4 regions of the Actinoalloteichus caeruleus genome follow, and region 3 is predicted to be linked to each of the others. Evidence: riboswitches for the same ligand, from Rfam matches in the RefSeq annotation. Region 3 holds a riboswitch; each other region holds the start of a gene.

Region 1 (4,717 bases), 2.0 Mb from region 3:
ACACCCGCAGCGCCGACCGTCGACGGTCGATGGTGCGTGCGATGAAGTCCGAGGTCAGCTGGGTGAGCCAGGCGAGCCCGCCGAGCACCAGCACGGACGCCAGCAGGATCCGCTCGTCGTTGCGCTGGTAGCCGTGCCGGATCGCGAGGTCACCGAGCCCGCCACCGCCGATCACCCCGGCCATCGCCGAGTAGCCGATCAGGGTGACCGCCGTGACTCCGATCGCCGCGACCAGGGCGGGCCCCGCCTCGCGGAGCAGCACGCTCCGGACGAGGCGGAGCCTGCTGGCCCCGGTGGTGATGGCCGCCTCCACGACGGCCACGTTGACCTCCCGCAACGCCGACTCCACGAGCCGGGCCACGAAGGGCACCGCCCCCACCGTGAGCGGCACGATGACCGCGGTGGGGCCGATGGTCGTCTGCACGAGCGCCCTGGTGAACGCGCTGAGCACCACCAGGAGCACCACGAACGGGAGCGAGCGGCCGACGTCGACCACCACTCCCAGCACGCGGTGCGTGATCCGCCGAGGGGACAGCCCTGTCGGCGAGGTCATGTGCAGCACGATGCCGAGGGGGATCCCGCCGAGGGCGGCGAGCAGGGTGGCGATGCCGACCATGTAGACGGTGTCCCCGGTGGCACTGATCACCAGGTCGAAGACCCGGTCCCACGGGGTGGGTTCCCTCACGCGGCAAGTCCTCCGATATCGCGTGGCGCGCGGCGGATGACGGCGTCCCGTTCCGCGAGCCAGCTCAGCGCCCGTTCCGAGCGCTCGCCGTTGATTCCGATCTTGAAGCGGGCGACGGGTGTCTCACCGAGCCTGGTGAGCCCACCGCCCAGGATGGCCAGCTCCACGTCGTGGCGGTGCGCCGCCTCGGGGAGCAGGGCTCCCACGGCGGCGAACCCGACGAGGACCACCTCGGCGACCACGTCGTACTGGCCGATCTCGCGAGGCGTGGTGCCGGCCTGGTCGACCTCGGGGAGCAGGGAGGCCGTGATCCGGCTGCCTGGCTGGGTGAGCAGGTCCAGCACCTTGCCGTGCTCGACGACCCGCCCTCCCTCCAGGACCGCGACATCGTCGCAGATGCGGCGGACGACGGCCATGTCGTGGGTCACCACGAGCACCGTCACCCCGAGCTCGGAGCGCACCCGGTCGAGCACCGCGAGCACCGAGCCGGTCGTCTCCGGGTCGAGGGCCGAGGTGGGTTCGTCGGCGAGCAGCACCGAGGGGCTGGCCGCCAGCGCCCTGGCGACCGCGACGCGCTGCCGCTGGCCACCGGAGAGCTGGTCGGGGTAGCTGCCGGCCTTGTTGGTGAGGCCGACCAGGTCGAGCAGTTCGGCGACCCTGGCGCGCCGGGCCGGCGCGGCCACCCCGGCGCTCTCCAGGGGGAGGGCGACGTTGCCGGCGGCGGTGCGCTGCCGCAGCAGGGAGTCACCCTGGGGGACGACGCCGATCCGGCGACGCGCGTCCCGCAGCTCACGGCCGCGCAGGGCCACCAGGTCGACGCCCTCGACGCGGATCGATCCCCGGTCGGGGCGTTCCAGCAGGGCGACGCAACGGGCGAGGGTGGACTTGCCGGCGCCGCTCGGGCCGACGACGCCGCAGACCGTTCCGGCCGGGACGCTGAGGGAGACACCGTCCAGGGCGAGCACGTGCTCGCCCTTACCGGGGAAGCTCTTGGTGAGGTTCTCGACAGTGATCATTGTTCGCTCCACACGACGGCAGCCAGCCACACGCGACCGCGCGCGAGGGCGCGGCGGTACGGGTGGGATGGTCAGGAAGAAGACGAGGACCAGGGGTGTTCCGCGGGACCGGTGACGTCCTTCAGCTGCCCATGAGTGGACAGCCGGACGTGGTCCGGCGGCCGTGGTCGACCACGCGTCGTCGGGTCAGGGCGGTGGCGATCAACATGCTCGCTCCATCGATCCTGGCGTTAGCACCTGCCCGCGAACGGGTGGTTGCTGCGGCGTCAACGAGCCAGGTCTCTCGGCCGCTCCGGATGGGCTGTCGCGATGAGTAAACCGAACGGAAACGTCCGCCCGCAAGTAGTTGGGGGTAGATCTGTGCCACACTGCCCGACCGGCCTAACGAGCACCGAGGGTGATCACCGCCCTCCGGCAGGGGTGCCCCCACCCGCGAAGGGGGACGGACGGGGCGGTGGGCCTCCTGGTCGGCCGGTGCTCCGCCGGCCGGATGCCCCGCCGGCACCGGGCGACCGCCCCCACCCGCCGAGGCCGGTCGGTTCGGGGGTTCGGCGGAAGGCGGCCGGTGGTCGGAGCCGGGCGCCGGGCGGCCGGTCCTCGCGGACCGACCGCGCGCCGGTCACCCGGGTCGCGACCGGCTGGGGTCAGCCCCGACCGCTGAGAACCGCGGCCACCACGTCGGGGAGGGTGTCGGCGGGGTCCCGGGGTGCCGTCGGGCAGCGCCAGGCGATCACGTGGTCGGGGCGCACCAGCAGCGCTCCGGTGCCGGTGATGCCCACGCTCGCGGCCCAGGCCGGGTCGTCCACCCGGCGGTGCTCGACCCCGGGCGTGGCGGACGCGGCCCGCTCCCACGTGTCGCTGGCGCCGAGCAGGGTCAGTCCCCTGCCGACGAGGTCCAGGGCCGACCGGTCCGGGCCGAGCCTGTGGTGCGGGAGTCGCGATCCCGGCTGCCCGGTGAGCCCCAACCGGTCGAGCGGCGCGAGGGAGCCGTCGGGGACGAAGGCGCCGGCCGGGTACTGGTAGCCCATGAGGAGGGCCACGGGGTCGTGCGACGGGGTGCCGTCCCCTGACTCCACGCCCAGTTGGCGCAGGTTCGCCGTCTGCGCGCTGGCCTGGTCGGCGGTGAGCCACCCCAACCAGTGGCGCTCGACCTGGTAGCTGTCCAACAGGGATCGGGGAGCCGTACCGGAGACCACCCGGGCGAGCTTCCAGGCGAGGTTGTGGACGTCCTGGATGCCGGTGTTGGCACCGGCGGCGAGGTAGGGGGGCATGACGTGGGCGGCGTCGCCGGCGAGGAAGATCCGCCCGGCCGAGAAGCGGTCCGCGACGAACATCCCGGGTTCCCAGTCGAGGGCGCTGAGGATGCGCACGTCCAGGTCGGGCACTCCGGTCGCGGTGCGCACCGCCCGCGCCCAACCCGCGTGGTCCCGGCCGGGGGCCGGGTCGGCCATGAGCAGCCAGCGCCGGACCCCGTCGACGGTGAGCAGCATGCTCGGCACCTCGGGGTGCTCGATCTGGCACAGGTTGAACTCCCGGCCGCGCACCTGCGCGGAGAGGTCGGCCTCGAAGTAGACGTTGGTGGACCTCCCCAGGGTCCCTCGCCCGCTCCTGGCGATGCCCAACCGTTCCCTGATCGGGCTGTGCGCGCCGTCCGCCGCGATGAGGTACCGCGCCCGGATGGCACCGACGCGGCCGTCGGGGTCGCGGACGGTGGAGGTGACGGAGGTGCCGTCGTCCACCACCTCCAGCACGCGGTGTCCGAACCGCAGGTCGGCCCCGCGTTCGGTCGCCAGGGCGCGCAGCACGGGTTCCAGGGTGTCCTGGGCGCAGAGGCAGGAGTCGGACGGTGAGATCTCCGGTGCCGGGTCGTCCTCGCCGTGCCCCCAGGAGAGCGGTTCCGCCTCCACGAGCGTCCGGCCGGCCGCCATCCCCTCGAAGTCCGCGAGTGCCGCCGCGGCGGCCATCACGTCGGCCTCGGCGTCGACCTGGCGGAACAGTTCCATCGTCCGGAGATTGATCCGGCGGGCCTTGGGTTGCGGCGACGTGGTGTCCCGCTTCTCCACCAGCACGGCGGGGACACCGTGCCACTCGAGGAAGAGGGCGGCGGACAGCCCGACCAGACCGCCGCCCACGATCAGGACCTCAGTTTCGTGTACGTCGTACATCACATGTACTTAGTACACCAATGGTTAGATGCGCGCGAAGGAGGTGTCCCTTGAGCAACGCGGTACCCGGACAGCCCGGAGCGCTCGTATGGACCCTGCCGGAGCCGCCGGGCCGGACGACGACCACGCTGAGCAGGGCCGCGATCGTGCGGGCCGCGGTCGCGGTCGCGGACGCCGAGGGCGCCGCCGCCGTCACCATGCGCCGGGTCAGCTCCGAGCTGGGCTCGTCCACCCCCATGTCGCTCTACCGGTACGTGGGCAGCAAGGACGGCCTCGTCGACCTGATGATCGACGCCGTCTACGGGGAGATCCCCGTGCCGGACGAACCGGTCGGCGACTGGCGGTCGGAGCTGGAACCGCTCTGCCACCGGGCCTGGTCGGTGATCCGGCGGCACCTCTGGTTCGGCGAACTCGTGCACCTGCGGCCACCCTTCGGCCCGAACGCCCTGCGCTACCTGGACTTCCGGCTGGCGGCGCTGGAACCCCTCGGCCTCCCGGCACGGGAACTCACCCGCATCACCGCGGCCCTCGACGGCCACCTGATCGGCTCGGCGCTCCAGCTCGCCGAGGAGACCCGGATGCGCCGGTCCAGCGGGCTGGCCGACGAGGCCGAACTCCGGGACTCGGTGCGGCCCTACCTGTCGTCCGTCACGGCCGGTGGCCGCTACCCGGCCTTCTCCCGGTGGGTCGGCGCGACCACCGACAACGACCTGGACGACCACGTCGAGTGGACGTTGCGCTGCCTGCTGGACGGCATCCAGGCGAGCCTGCGCCGCGACTGACCGGGGTTCGGGGAGCCTCGAGCGCCGAGCCGCTCCCGGCGGCCACGGCGGGCACCGGGACCGCCGGTC
Region 2 (4,717 bases), 3.0 Mb from region 3:
CCAGCGTTGACGCCGAGGATGCCGGGATCGGCCAGCGGGTTGCGGGTGAGCGACTGCATCAACGCGCCCGCGATCCCCAGGGCGGCGCCGACCGACGCGGCGAGCAGGGTCCGGGGAACGCGGAGTTCGTGGACGATCACCCCGGCCCGCCCGCCGTCGTCGACGAACAACGCCAGGAACACCTCGCGGGCGGCGAGCGCCTCCGACCCGACGGCGAGGCTGGCCAACACGGCGAGGAGCACCACGGCGGTCGGGATCACGACCGCTCGCGACCACGAGCGGCGGGCACGGCTCCGGGGCGTCGCCGGGTTCCTCGACACCGTCACCGCCGTCCCGGCCCTGTCCGCCGGTGTTCCGCGCCGCGCACCCGATCCTCCCGTCCGCCCCGGGGGCTCGCGAGAACATCCACCGGGAACGCTGAGGGAAGGCTAACCTCACTACGCAGGGTGGTCGGCGGCCGCCCGGGCTCGACTCGGCGACCCCCTGCCCCGCCACCGACGGTATGAGCGCACCGGCACCGGGTAGCCCCCTGGTGCCACGTGTTCGTCAGGGCCACCGGCCCTCGGGAGGGGACCATGACCGAGCGGAGCGATCAGCCGGCACCGCCAAACCAGCGGTCCAGGCTGCTGGCCATCTACCTGAACGACCACCTCGCCGGGGCGACCGCCGCCGTGGAGCTGGCCCGGCGGCTGGCGAAGGCCGAGGTGTCCTCCCCCGACGGACCGGAACTGGACCGGCTGGCCGACGAGATGGCGGAGGACCGCGCTCGGTTGGCGGACGCCATGCGACTGCTGGGCGCGGAGGTCGCGCACTACAAGACCTGGGCGCTGTGGGCCGCCGAGAAGGCGGGCCGGTTGAAGCTCAACGGGCAGCTGCGCGGGCGCTCGCCGTTGAGCACGGTGGTGGAACTGGAAGGTCTGCTGCTGGTGGTGACGTCCCTGGCGAGCGCGTGGCGGACGTTGCGCGCGGTGGCCGAGGACGCGGGTCCGGCCGGGGCGGGGCCCGGGACGGAGCGACTCGACGCGCTGCTGCGGCGGTCGCTCGACCAGGCGGCGCGGCTGGAGCGGCTGCGCGAGGCCGCGGTCACCCGGGTGTTCGGCACGGCCACGGCCCAGGAACGGCGGCGGTAGGCGCGGCCGGCACCGTTCCCGCCCCCCGGGACGGGCACGGGAATGCGGCGGGCTCCCCGGGGCGTTGTCCCGGGGCACCGCCCGACGGGTCCGTGAGTGGCCCGGGCGTCCCGCCCGCCTCCGGGTGACGCGGCGACGTCCCGCGATCACGGCGGGTGGCGCCGCCGGGAGGCGTCGCTCACAGCCGCCACCCACCCCCCCGCCCCGTCTGCTGTGGTGGACCCGAACTCGGGTGCCCCGCAGGTCGGGGACGCCCGTCGTTCCGCCTGGAAGGAGCCGCATGACCGACCGCGCCGACACGGCCTCCGAACACCCGCGACGCACCGGCCCGACCACGGACCCCACCGAGGTGGAACGCCTGCTCCGGCAGGGCCCGTTCCACGAGTGGCTGGGGCTCCGGGTGCTGTCGGTGGGCGAGGACCGGATCGAGTTGGCCTTCGCCTGGCGGCCCGAGTGGGTCGCCGACCCGGACGCCGGCTACACGCACGGCGGCATCCTGGCCACCATCGTCGACCTCACGGCCGACTGGGCGCTGGTGTCCCGCCTCGGGCGGGGCGTCCCGACCGTGGACATGCGGGTGGACTACCACCGGGCGGCGTCGCGGGGCGAGGACCTCACCGCCGTCGGCGAGGTGATCCGCTTCGGCAGGACCTTGGCCGTGGCGGAGGCCCGCGTGCACGACGGCCAAGGGCGGCTTGTCGCCAGTGGACGCGGCCTCTACCACACCGCGAGCGCCAGCTCCTGACGAGCGGGACCGACGCCGCTCGAGGGGACGGCCGAAGGCGGCCGGCACCCGTGAGCGGCGTCATAGAAAGTTGTTGGATCAAGCATCTCGTGGCTAGTGTCGTTGGTGGTCACGAGTGCCAGCGCCAAGCCCCGGCTCGCTGGCCGGCAACCCTCCGCCGCGGTGGGGTGCCCCGGGTGAGCGACCAGGTCACCCGAGCAGTCGTGGCAAGTGCGGACCAGGGCGGAAGCGCCCGGCCAGTGGAGGAACGGATGAAGCACTCGGACCCGCGGGCGATCGCCGCCGCGACGGTCGGGGACCTCCTCTACGGCCGCATCTACGTGGACTTCGGTCTCGTCTGCAGCTCCCTGAGGTAGAGCCGCCACCGACGGACCCCGTCGGTGGCGTCTCCCGGGCCGTCACAGCGCCGGGAGGCGATGGTGCACCCAGCTGACCCCGACGGCCGCCCTGGAGCCCCACCATGTCCGGTGACAACGCCACCCCGTTCGCTCTTCGACTGCCCTCCCCGCTGCCCGGGCCCGTGGTGCTCGACCACCTCGTGCTCGCGGTCGCCGACCTGCCCTCGGCCACCGAGTACCTCCGGTCGCTGGGCTTCGACGCCCGGCCCGGCGGCCGGCACCCGGGGCACGGCACCGAGAACGCCCTGGTCGTGCTCGACGGGCAGTACCTGGAGCTGATCTCCGTCACCGACCCGGAGGAGGCCTCCGCGAGCGAGCTGGGCCGGAGCACGGTCCGCGCGTTGTCCCGCGACGGCGGCGGCTGGGTCGGGTACGCGCTGCGGCTGCCCCCCAACACCCCCGTGGACGGTGGGTCGCTGGCCGCCCCGGAGCGCGCGGAGCCGCACCGGCTGTCGATGAGCCGCACCACCCCGGGCGGTGAGCGGGTGTCCTGGGAGCTGTTCTTCCCCGAGCGTGTCGGGATGGACGGCCCCTACCCGTTCCTCATCCGGTGGGACGGAGCCTCACCCACCAGCGGCGAACCACCCGAGCACCCCAACGCGGTGCACGGCGTCGGCGAGCTGACCATCGGCATGCCGGGACCGGGCTCGGCCCCGGCCCGCTGGTACGCCGACTCGCTGCCCCGGTTGACGGGGGCACCGGCCCACACCGTCGAGGACGCCTCGGCGCACCGGAGCGTTGGACTCGCCTCGGTCGAGCTGACCAGCACCGACCTCGGCAGGACTCGGCGGGCGCTGGCCTCGGCCGGTGCGGCGTGGCGGGCCGTCGAAGCCGACCCGGCCTCCCCCGCCGTCCTGCTCACCCTCCCACCGGCCCTCTTCGGCGAGCACACCCGGTTGACGATCCGCCAGCCGGCGCCGTCCCGGGACCGCTGACCCCGGCCCGGGCACCCGACCACCCACCACGCCCCTCCGGCGTGACGCCCTTCGAGAGGTTCCAGATGACGATGCGACCACAGCGCCACCCCCGTTCGGGCCGTGCCCGGCTGGGTATCGCCGGCGTTCTCGCGACGGCCCTGCTCGCGGCGGCCTGCGGCGGCGGGGACACGGCCGGGGACGGCGACGGCCCGACCTCCCTGTCGGTGGCCACCATCCCCACCCCGGACGCCGCCTCCATCTACCTCGCCGAGGAACAGGGCTTCTTCGAGGAGGAGGACCTGGACGTCGACATCACGTTGGCGGACAGCGGCGGGGCGATCATCCCCGGCGTCGTCCGAGGCGACTACCAGTTCGGGCACTCCAACACCGTGTCGCTGGCCGTCGCCGCCGGCGAGGGGCTGCCGCTCCAGGCCGTCACCAACACCACCGGGACGGGGAGCGACCCGGACCAGGACATCTCCCGGATCCTGGTGGCCGGTGACAGCCCCATCCAGGACGCGGCGGACCTGGCGGGCACGACGATCGCGGTCAACGGGCTGAACAACATCGGCGAGGTGACGATCAAGGCCGCGTTGGAGAACAGGGGTGTGGACGTCTCCGGCCTCGACTTCGTCGAGATGCCCTACCCGGACATGAACGCGGCCCTGTTCGCCGGCGAGGTCGACGCCATCTGGCAGCTGGAACCGCACCTGAGCCTGGCAGAGGAGGACGGCGCCCGCCCGGTGCTGTCCAACTTCGTGGAGGCCACGCCCGACGCCCAACTGGGCTACCTGGTGACGAACCGGCAGTACGCCGCCGAGAACACCGAGGTCATCGAGAGGTTCTCCCGGGCGATGGACCGGGCCAAGGAGTTCGCCACCGACAACCCGGACGAGACGAGGCGGGTCCTGACCGAAAGCCTCGGCATCCCGGCCGAACAGGCCCAGGACATGCTGCTCCCGGTGTTCCAGCCGGGCATGGACGTGGACTCGCTGCGCACCTACCTGGAGCTGACCGAGCGGTACGGGCTGATCAGTGAGCAGCCCAACGCCGACGACCTGGTGGCCCCGGGCGCCAACACCTCGGAAACGGGCCGATGACACCACCCACGACCACCACCCGCCCCGAGCACGCGGGCCCCGGCACCCGCGACGGGCGGTCGGGACGACCCCGGCTGCCCGGCGCGGCGCTGCCCGCGGTGACGGTGCTCGGCGTGCTCCTGCTCGCCGAGCTGGTCTCGCGGCTCGGAGTGCTGCCCACGCGCTACTTCCCACCGGCCAGCGAGATGTTCGTCGCCCTCGCCGGGCAGGTCGTCGACCCCTCGTTCTGGGTGTCGGTCGGCCAGACGCTCCAGGGCTGGGGCGCCGGGCTGGGCATCGCCGTGTTGTTGGCGGTGCCGGTGGGGCTGGCGCTGGGGACGGTTCCCCTGCTGTACACGGCGGTCCGGCCGATCGTGGAGTTCCTCCGGCCGATCCCGTCGGTGGCCCTGATCCCGCTCGTCGTGCTCGCGATCGGCACGGGCGCGGC
Region 3 (4,717 bases):
GGGGCGGTTGCGCTCGGGCCGGCCAGGTCCCCGACCTGGGCCTACGAGGAGGTCGCGGCCGTCGCGGCGGGCAGGGGCGTTTCCCTGGTCGAGCTGCGGTTGGGGCAGCGGCTGCGGTGGTCGGGGCTCGCCATCGACGTGCTGGGCCCGCTGGACGGGTACGTGGCCGACGAGACGTCGGGAACGGAGGTGAACAACGCGTCGCTGGTCCTGCTGGCCACCACCTCGGTGGGGCGGGTGCTGCTGACGGGGGACGCGGAGCTGGCGGCTCAGTCGGGTCTGCTGGGCGCGGGGGTGGATCTGGCCGCCCCGGTGCTGAAGGTGCCGCACCACGGTTCCCGGTACACGCTCCCGGAGTTCCTCGCCAGGGTGGCCCCGCGGGTCGCGATCATCAGCGTGGGTGCCGACAACCGGTACGGGCATCCGAGTGGGCAGGTCATCGCCGAGCTGCGGGCGTTGGGCGCGACGGTGGTGCGCACCGACCTCAACGGCCACTTGGCCGTTGGGCCGGGGCCGGAGGGGGTTCGGGTCCGGGTGTGGCGGGAGGCTACCGCCGGGTGACCGGGGTGGGGACGGCGTTTCACCCGGGCCGGGGTCTCCGCGGTCCTCGGGTGGGGTCGGGTGTCCCGCCCCGGTTGGGTGGGGCGGGACCTGGCGGGGTCAGGTGCGGGGTTGTCCCAGCACCTCGTGCACCGCCTGCGCGGTGGGGGGCACGGTGGCCTTCGGCCCGACGTGGTCGCTGATCGCGTCGAGGGTCTTGAGGCCGTCGCCGGTGATGAGCAGCACCGTTTCGGCGTCGGGGTCCAGTTGTCCGGACTCGATCAGCTTCTTGGCGGTGGCGACGGTGACGCCGCCCGCCGTCTCGGTGAAGATGCCCTCGGTGCGGGCGAGGAGTCGGATGCCCTCGACGATCTCCTGGTCGGTGACGTCCTCGATCGCCCCGCCGGTGCGGCGCACGGTGTCGAGGACGTAGGGGCCGTCGGCGGGTGCGCCGATGGCCAGGGAGCGGGCGATCGTCTCCGGTCGTACCGGTTGGACGACGTCGAGTCCGGCTTTGAACGCGGAGGCCACGGGCGAGCACCCGTTGGCCTGGGCGCCGAAGACCCGGTAGGGCGTTGGCTCGACCAGGCCGAGTTCACCGAACTCCCGGAAGGCCCTGTCCACCTTGGTGAGCTGGGAACCCGAGGCGATCGGGACGACGATCTGCTCGGGCAGCCGCCACCCGAGCTGTTCGGCCACCTCGAAGCCGAGGGTCTTGGATCCCTCGCCGTAGTAGGGGCGCACGTTGACGTTGACGAACGCCCAGTCCTCGTGTTCGGCGGCCAGTTCGGTGGCCAGCCGGTTCACGTCGTCGTAGTTGCCGTCGACGGCGATGAGCGTGCCGTCGTACACGGCGGTGGTGAGCACCTTGGCCCGTTCGAGCGTGGAGGGGACCAGCACGACCGAGTCCCAACCGGCGCGCGCGGCCGCGGCGGCGACGGCGTTGGCGAGGTTGCCGGTGGAGGGACAGGCCAGCACGCGGAACCCGAACTCCCGGGCGGCGGCGAGGGCCACGGCCACCACGCGGTCCTTGAAGGAGTGCGTCGGGTTGCCGGTGTCGTCCTTGACCCACAACCGGCGCACCCCGAGCTCCCTGGCCAGGCTGTCGGCACGCACCAGCCTGGTGCAGCCGGGGTCGGTGCTGGGGATGGTCTCGATGTCGCTGGGGACCGGCAGCAACCGCTTGTACCGCCAGATCGAGCGGGGCCCGGCCTCGATGTCCTCGCGGCGGACGCGACCGAAGTCGTACACGACCTCCAGCGGAGCGAAGTCGTCCGGGGAGACGAACTCGGGGGCGAGGGGGATCTGGTGGCCGCTCTCCTTCGAGGCCAACGCGACGGCGGGGCCGAGGTCGAGCGGGCGGCGGGTTCCTGGCGTCGTGCTCGAGCCAGCAGTGACTGTCATGGCGAGGCCTCTCCTCATCTTTCCCGCTGGGCGGGCCGGATTTGGCACCGAGTGCGGCAGCGGCGTGGTGGGGCCACGTCCAACTGGCGCTGGTTGCCGGGGTGTCGTCGGGCCGATCCCTCTACCCCTCTGGATGAGCGCTGTTCGGTTGTGCGGCACACGCTAGGGCATGGGGGTGGGCCGGGGCCAGCGGTGTCCGGAATGCGGGAGCGCGACGGTCCGGGCCTGCGTGGGAGAATCCCGGCGTGCCCCCCCAGCCCGCTCCGCCAGCCCCGCTCCAGCTCATCCTCGGTGATGAGGAACTGCTGGTGGAACGGGCCACCCGGGAGACCCTGCGCCAGCTGCGCGTGGCGGAACCGATGGCCGAGCTGACCAGGCTCCGCGCCACCGAACTCACCCCGCCCCACCTCGCCGAGCTGGTCAGCCCGTCGTTGTTCGCCGAGGCGAGGGTGGTGGTGCTCGAGGCCGCGCAGGAGGCGGGGGCGGAGATCTGCGAGGCCGTGGCCGCCTACTGCCGTGCGCCAGCCGAGGGCGTCGTGCTGGTCGTGGTGCACTCGGGTGGTGGTCGGTCGAAGCTGGCGAAGCAGTTGCCGGCCACGCTCCGCTCGGCCGGTGCGGAGGTGACCGAGTGCCCCAAGGTGACGAAGGCGTCCGATCGGGAGGCCTTCGTCCGCAACGAGGTGCGGGTGGCGGGGGGACGCATCGACGCGGCGGGGGTGCACGCGCTCATCGAGGCGGTGGGTTCGGACCTGCGGGAGCTCGCCTCGGCGGCCGCGCAGCTGGTGTCGGACCACGACGGCCCGCTGGACGAGGCGACGGTGCGGCGCTACCACCGCGGCCGGGCCGAGGTCACCGGATTCGCCGTGGCGGAGCGCGCGGTGGTCGGGGACGTCCCCGGGGCGCTGGAGGCGTTGCGGTGGGCGCTGAGCCTGGGGGTTCCCCACGTGTTGGTCGCCGACGCCCTGGCGGACGCGGTGCGTTCGGTCGCGCTGGTGCGCGGCGCGGGCGGCGGGGACCCGTTCCGGCTGGCCGGGCAGCTGGGGATGCCGCCGTGGAAGGTCAAGAAGGTGCGCAACCAGATCCGGGGCTGGGAGGACGACTCGCTGGTGCGGGCGATGCGGGTGGTGGCGACCCTCAACGGGGAGGTGAAGGGGCAGGCGGCCGACGCGTCGTACGCCCTGGAACGGGCGGTGCTCGAGGTGGCGCGTGCCCAGCGCGCGGGGCAGCGCGCCCGCTGATCAGCGCACACTCCGCGCATGTCCCGCACACGCTCCGCGGCTGCCCTCGTCGGGGCCGTCGTGCGCGCCGACCGGTGGGGACCAGCTCCTCGTCCCGTCACCTGTGCCGGTCCGGACGCCGGGCGTGCGGGCCCTGGTTTCGACTGAGGAGCTACCCGGGGTGCCCCCCAGGGCGCGGACCGGGTCCGATGACGGAGTCCGGGGCGTCGACGGGGCGGGAACGACGGTGGGGGCCGCCCCGCGAACGGGAGGCCCCCACCGGACGTGACCGCGGTCCGCGGGTCAGAGCGAGTTGGCGCGCTGCGCGATGGCCGACTTCTTGTTGGCGGCCTGGTTGGCGTGGATGACGCCCTTGCTGACAGCCTTGTCGAGCTTGCGGTTGGCCTCGCGGCTGAGCTGCACGGCCTTGTCCTTGTCGCCGGCCTCCACGGCCTCGCGGAACTTGCGGATGGCGGTCTTCACCGAGGAGCGGACGGCCTTGTTCCGCAGCCGGGCCTTCTCGTTGGTCCGGATCCGCTTCATCTGGGACTTGATGTTCGCCACGAGGGCACCCCTTGATCTCGACGTGGTTCGTGCCGCGCTGTGTTGGCGCCGCCACCTGGCGCGAGGTCGAGTGGTGACTCGACCGTCCGAGCGGTGGCGGGTTTCCTCCCTGGCGGAATGCCGCACGGCACGGCGGACAACGGTACCAGCGACCCGACGGCGTGGCCGTGGTGGCCGGTCGATGGCATCGCGGAACCACCGCCACGCACCTCGTACGCTCGTTCGAGTGACTAGCGCGCTGAACTGGCCGGGCTTCGCCGACGTGTCCCTGGCGGCACTGCTGCTGCTCTGCGCGGCGGCGTTCGCGGCCGGGGCGGTGGATGCGATCGTGGGCGGTGGTGGCCTGATCCAGTTGCCCGCGCTGCTCCTGGTCATGCCGGGAGGGGAACCGATCTTCTCGCTGGCGACGAGCAAGGTGGCGGCGGTGGTGGGCACCGCGTCCGCCGTCCCGACCTATGCCAGGCGGACCAGGATCGACTGGAGCACGGCGGTGCCCATGGCGGTCGTGGCGTTCCTGGGGGCGGTGGGCGGCGCGGCCTTCGCGAACCTGCTCCCGTCGGTCGCGTTGAACTCCGTGGTGCTGGTCGCGTTGGTTGTCGTCGGCGTCTACACCTGGCGTCGGCCGTCGCTGGGCAGCGTCGAAGCGCCGCGTTTCGGCCGCCGGCACCAGATCCTGCTGGCTTCCCTTGGCGGCGCGACCATCGGTTTCTGGGACGGTCTCGCCGGACCCGGCACGGGTTCCTTCCTGGTGTTCCTGCTGGTGGGGCTGGTCGGCTACGCCTTCCTGCACGCCTCCGCGACAGCGAAGCTCGTCAACACCGCGACGAACATCGGGGCGCTCTGCTACTTCATCCCGGCTGGCAAGGTGCTGTGGGGGCTGGGCCTGGTGATGGCGGTCTGCAACCTGGCGGGCAGCGTGTCCGGCGCGATGCTGGCGAGCCGGCGGGGCTCCGAGTTCATCCGGAGGGTCTTCCTGACGGTGGTGGTGGCGA
Region 4 (4,717 bases), 340 kb from region 3:
ACTGCTCGTCTCGTCCTTGCCGCACGACGTCTCCCCAGTCGGTCCCGTTCGGGCTCACAGCCGTCCCCACCACGCTAGACGGTGACGGCGCATGATCCACCCATTCCGGTCACTTCGTCCCGAGGTCGTGGCCGACCCGTTGCGTCGGCACACGCCCGACCGGCTGGGCCCGGGCCGGGACAGCCCGCGCCAGGGGACCACCGCCCGGCGGTCAACTCTCCGAACGCAGCCGCCGCAACGCCTCGGCGAGGTCGTCCGGGTACTCGCTGGTGAACTCCACCCACTCCCCCGTGCCCGGGTGGTCGAACCCGAGCCGCCTGGCGTGCAGCCACTGCCGCGTCAGCCCCAGCCGCTGGGCGAGGGTGGGGTCGGCACCGTAGGTGAGGTCACCGGCGCAGGGGTGCCGCAGCGCGGCGAAGTGCACCCGGATCTGGTGCGTCCGCCCGGTCTCCAGCCGCACCTCGGCCAACGAGGCGGCCCGGAAGGCCTCCACCACCTCGTAGTGGGTGACGCTGGGCTTGCCCCCCGCCACCACCGCGAACTTGTAGTCGTGCCGGGGATGCCGGTCGATCGGGGCGTCGATGGTGCCGTTGGTCGGATCAGGGTGACCCTGGACCACCGCGTGGTAGATCTTGGAGACCGTCCGCTCCTTGAACGCCCGCTTCAGGGTCGAGTACGCGGTCTCGCTCTTGGCGACCACCATCACCCCGGTGGTGCCCACGTCGAGCCGGTGCACCACCCCCTGCCTCTCGGCGGCACCGGACGTCGCGATCCGCAACCCCATCGCCGCCAGCCCCGCCAGGACCGTCGGCCCGGTCCAGCCCGGGCTCGGGTGGACGGCGACCCCGACCGGCTTGTCGACGACAGCCACGTCCTCGTCCTCGTGGAGGATCCGCAAGCCCGGCACCGGCTCGGGTGCGGCCACGACCGGCCGCTCCGGCTGGGGGAGCTGGACCTCCATCCACGAACCGGCCACCAGCCGGTCCGACTTGCCCGCGGGAGCACCGTCGATCACCACGCCACCGGACTCGGCGATCGAGACCACGGCCGTCCGTGACAGACCGAGCAGCTTCGCCAGGCCGGCGTCGACCCGCATCCCGTCGAGTCCGTCGGGCACCGGAAAGGTGCGGGTGTCGCTCATCGCTGGTCGTCTCCCTCGGCGGTGGTCGTCTTCTCCTGGTCGGCGCGCCCCCGGACGGTGCTCCCGTCGTAGTCCCGGCCGAGCACGGCCAGCACCACCAGCAGCGCCACCCCGCCCACCAGCGCGGAGTCGGCGACGTTGAACACCGGCCACACGCTGCCGTCAGGAGCGAACAACGAGACGAAGTCCACGACGTGGCCGTGCAGGGGCGCCGGGGAACGGAAGATCCGGTCCGCGAGGTTGCCCAGCGCACCGCCCAGCATGAGGCCCAACCCCAGGGCCCAACCCACCGAGCGCAACCGGGGCGCGATCCAGATGATACCCACGACCACGCCGACGGCGACCAGGGTCAGCAGCCACGTCATGCCCGTCGCCATCGAGAAGGCGGCGCCGGGGTTGCGCAGCAGCACCAGGTACACACCGCCACCGAGCAGCCGCACCGGCTCCCGCCCCTCCAGCTGGGCGACGGCCACGACCTTGGTGACGAGGTCGAGGGCGAACGCCACCCCGGCCACCACCGCGAGCAGGCCCACCCGTCGTCTCGGCGACCCCCCACCAGGGGGCACGGCGGGGCCGCTGGGTCCGCCGACGGCTCCCGCGTCGGCGTTGGCGGGATCGTCGTCGGCGTTGGACCCCGCAGGGCCGGTCTCGGTCACCCAGTCATTGTGACCTACCGGCATCGACGCTGGTCACAGGCGTCGACACCGGCCAGCGGGCGCTGGTCGGGCAGCCCCGGGCCGCTCGGTGGGGCCACCCGCGCTCAGGCGGGCCCGTCCCCCAGGAGCCCGACCGGCAACCGCCGGGGGTCCGGGACTGGCACCCAGCGCCCGTCCCGCTGGGCATAGGACCAGGCCGGCCCCGAGGCCACCACCGCCCGGAGCGCGGCGAGCAGGCGGTCGACGTGCTCCTCGGTGGCTCCCAGGCCCACGCTGACCCGCACCGCGCGTCCCCCACCGACCCCCGCCCGGGCCAGCAGGCGCTCGGTCGCGACGTGCGCGCAGAACGCCCCGTCCCGCACCCCGATCCCGTACTCCGCCGACAGCGCGGCGGCCAGCAACCCCGGGTCGATCCCGTCGACGCCGAAGCTGACGACGCCCACCGAGGGGGTGGCATCGTCGAACAGCCGCAGCGGACGCACCCCCGGCACGGCCGCGACGCCCTCCCGCAGTGCTCCCGCCAGCCGGTCCTCGTGCTCGGCCACCCCCCGCCAGTGCCCCGACAGCGTCTCGCAGGCCACCGCGAGCGCGTGCGCTCCCACCACGTTCGGCGTCCCGGCCTCCTGGCGCTCCACACCGGCCGCCCAGGTCACCCGCAGATCAGCTCCCACGGACTCCACCAGGGCCGACGCTCCTCCACCCCGCAGGTACGGCGGCGCCGACCGCAGCAGGCGCGCGGGCCCCGTCAGCGCCCCGCAGCCGAAGGGCGCGTAGGCCTTGTGCCCGGAGAAGGCGAGGAAGTCCACCCCGAGCTCGGACACCGACACGGGCCGGTGGGGCGCCCACTGCGCGGCGTCGAGGACGGACAGGGCTCCGTGCCGACGGCTGACCTCGGCCAACTCGGCCACCGGCCACAGTTCACCTGTGACGTTCGACGCGGCGGTGAGCACCACGGCGACCCGGTCACCGTCGGCGACCAGCCCGGACAGCTCCGCCTCCAGCGCCGCCACCGCCTCACCCCGGGTACGCGGCGCGCGGACGCGGCGCACCCGGCGGCCGGCCCAGGGCAGCAGCGCCGCGTGGTGGTCGGTGTCGAAGGTGACCACCACGGTCCCCACCGGCAACACGGCGGCGACCAGGTTCATCGCGTCGGTGGTGTTGCGGGTGAACACGACGTCGTGGTCGGGCGGGGCGTCGACGAACCGGCGCACCGTCGCCCGCGCGTTCTCGTAGATCCTCGTCGACGCCTGCGACAGCAACCCGGCTCCCCGGTGGACGCTCGCGTACCAGGGCAGGACCGCGTCGACGGCGTCCCGCACCGCCTCGAGGCAGGGGGCGCTCGCCGCGTGGTCGAGGTTCGCGTACGGGACATCCCCGCCGGTCACCAGCGGGACCCGCAGGTCCGCACCGACCACCGGCGGCAGGGCCGACGCGGGGGGCGCGAGGCGGGACGGGCGGGCGGTGGTGGGTGCGGACGACATGGCACGACCTCCTCGGATCCAGGGGGGACCCGGTGGTAGGCCCCGCGCTTGCCCGACACCACACGGCTCGGGCCTGGTCCTCACCCGGAGCACCCCACCGCGGAGGAGGGTTGCCGGCCAGCGAGCCGGGGCTTGGCGCTGGCGCTCATGACCTGCGGCAGAACCTAACCGCCGCCGCCCGACCTGTCCAGCGGGCCTCCCAGCCACTGGGAGCCGGCCCGACCGCACCCACCGGAACAGCCACCCCCGCGCTGGACCCGCCCGGGCACCGTCGTCCGCCCCTCCTCGGTCGCCGCCGGCATCAGCCCTCCAGCAGGGTGCGCAGGCGGTCCTCGGCCGCGGTCTCGTCGAGGTCGACGACCAGCCACTTGTCCCGACCGCGTTCCCCGGCGTCCACTCGCACGGCTTGGCGGCGGACACCGAACGCGTCCGCCACCGCGCGGCGGAGCGCCTCATTGGCCTTGCCCTCGACCGCCGGGGCGGCCACCGCCACCACCAACGCCGGCCCCAGGACCCCGTCCCACCTGCCCCCGACGACGGTTCGTCGCGCGCCGGGTTTGACACGCACCGCGAAACGGAACACGACCGTCCACCTCCTCCGCCGGGCGTCCCGACCGGCCGCCCGCACCGACCACCCTGCCCCGACACGCGAGCCGAGCGCGGTCGGGGTGCTGGTGGGCCCGCGGCGGGCGAGCCGCCCAATCAGTGCCGCTGTCTCGTCAGGTCCAGGGACCGGGGCACCAGGAGGCAGGCCACGACTGGCACCGCCAGGAGGGTCACCGTCGCCAGCGACTCGCCGAACGCCGCCCTCGCCAGCCGCACCCACCTCGGGCACCCCGGACTCCGAGGACAGCTCCAGGACCGCGGCGAGGGGCTCCCCGGCCGGACCGGCGTCAACACCCCCGACATCGGCCTCCCCCAGCCCGACTTCCAGTTGGGCGCGGTAGAACACTGAGGCCAGACTGCCGAGCACGGCGACGCCGAGCACGGTGCCGAGGTCGTAGGCGGTCTCCTCGATGGCGGCGGCGTTGCCGGCCTTCTCCGGGGGTGTTCCGGACATGATGATGGCCGAGGCGATGGCCAGTGATCCCGCGCCAGCGCCCAACAGGGCCAGCCCGATCGCCAGGGTCGGGTAGGAGAAGGGATTGGGCGCCACGGGCAGCAGCAGGAACCCGACTCCGGCGACCGCGAGCCCGCCGGCCCTGGCCGAGGGGCGGACCTGACCGGAAGCTGAGGTGATCCGCGCGGACGGCGACACCGACGGCTGGATGGCGTCGGTGGATCACCGGCGCGGTCGCGGTGCGTGCACCTACGGGACGGAGGGCTGGTTTCAACCAGAACTGACCTGATGGATCGCGTCGACCAGTGGGTACGCGACGGCCCGGTGCCACCGAGGTGGCGGTGCGGGAACAGGGGCGGGGACCGCCCCTGGGACAGAC

Evidence for each region. A riboswitch is a leader RNA that binds a small molecule or an ion and turns the genes downstream of it on or off. The one in region 3 is predicted to bind S-adenosylmethionine.
Region 1: it holds a riboswitch for S-adenosylmethionine, as region 3 does, so the genes downstream of both, ACOJVX_RS02760 (methionine ABC transporter ATP-binding protein) here and thrC (threonine synthase) in region 3, are expected to answer to the same signal.
Region 2: it holds a riboswitch for S-adenosylmethionine, as region 3 does, so the genes downstream of both, ACOJVX_RS07105 (VOC family protein) here and thrC (threonine synthase) in region 3, are expected to answer to the same signal.
Region 4: it holds a riboswitch for S-adenosylmethionine, as region 3 does, so the genes downstream of both, ACOJVX_RS17720 (aminotransferase class V-fold PLP-dependent enzyme) here and thrC (threonine synthase) in region 3, are expected to answer to the same signal.

Annotation. Positions count from the first base shown of each region.
Region 1 covers NZ_CP186005.1:605,365-610,081, reverse strand. The annotation lists gene ACOJVX_RS02765 (methionine ABC transporter permease) at 1-685, opposite strand, end outside; gene ACOJVX_RS02760 (methionine ABC transporter ATP-binding protein) at 682-1,701, opposite strand; SAM riboswitch class I at 1,914-2,004, opposite strand; gene ACOJVX_RS02755 (FAD-dependent monooxygenase) at 2,346-3,866, opposite strand; gene ACOJVX_RS02750 (TetR/AcrR family transcriptional regulator C-terminal domain-containing protein) at 3,917-4,648, shown strand.
Region 2 covers NZ_CP186005.1:1,563,769-1,568,485, reverse strand. The annotation lists gene ACOJVX_RS07120 (FecCD family ABC transporter permease) at 1-260, opposite strand, end outside; gene ACOJVX_RS07115 (hypothetical protein) at 576-1,130, shown strand; gene ACOJVX_RS07110 (PaaI family thioesterase) at 1,411-1,875, shown strand; SAM riboswitch class IV at 1,983-2,094, shown strand; gene ACOJVX_RS07105 (VOC family protein) at 2,336-3,208, shown strand; gene ACOJVX_RS07100 (ABC transporter substrate-binding protein) at 3,274-4,290, shown strand; gene ACOJVX_RS07095 (ABC transporter permease) at 4,287-4,717, shown strand, end outside.
Region 3 covers NZ_CP186005.1:4,744,104-4,748,820, reverse strand. The annotation lists partial or broken gene ACOJVX_RS19270 (ComEC/Rec2 family competence protein) at 1-561, shown strand, start outside; gene thrC (threonine synthase) at 661-1,944, opposite strand; SAM riboswitch class I at 1,956-2,084, opposite strand; gene holA (DNA polymerase III subunit delta) at 2,190-3,182, shown strand; gene rpsT (30S ribosomal protein S20) at 3,465-3,725, opposite strand; gene ACOJVX_RS19250 (sulfite exporter TauE/SafE family protein) at 3,952-4,717, shown strand, end outside.
Region 4 covers NZ_CP186005.1:4,401,178-4,405,894, forward strand. The annotation lists gene ACOJVX_RS17705 (hypothetical protein) at 1-25, opposite strand, end outside; gene ACOJVX_RS17710 (RluA family pseudouridine synthase) at 212-1,141, opposite strand; gene lspA (signal peptidase II) at 1,138-1,797, opposite strand; gene ACOJVX_RS17720 (aminotransferase class V-fold PLP-dependent enzyme) at 1,902-3,278, opposite strand; SAM riboswitch class IV at 3,318-3,431, opposite strand; gene ACOJVX_RS17725 (DUF167 domain-containing protein) at 3,580-3,861, opposite strand; partial or broken gene ACOJVX_RS17730 (MFS transporter) at 4,209-4,422, opposite strand.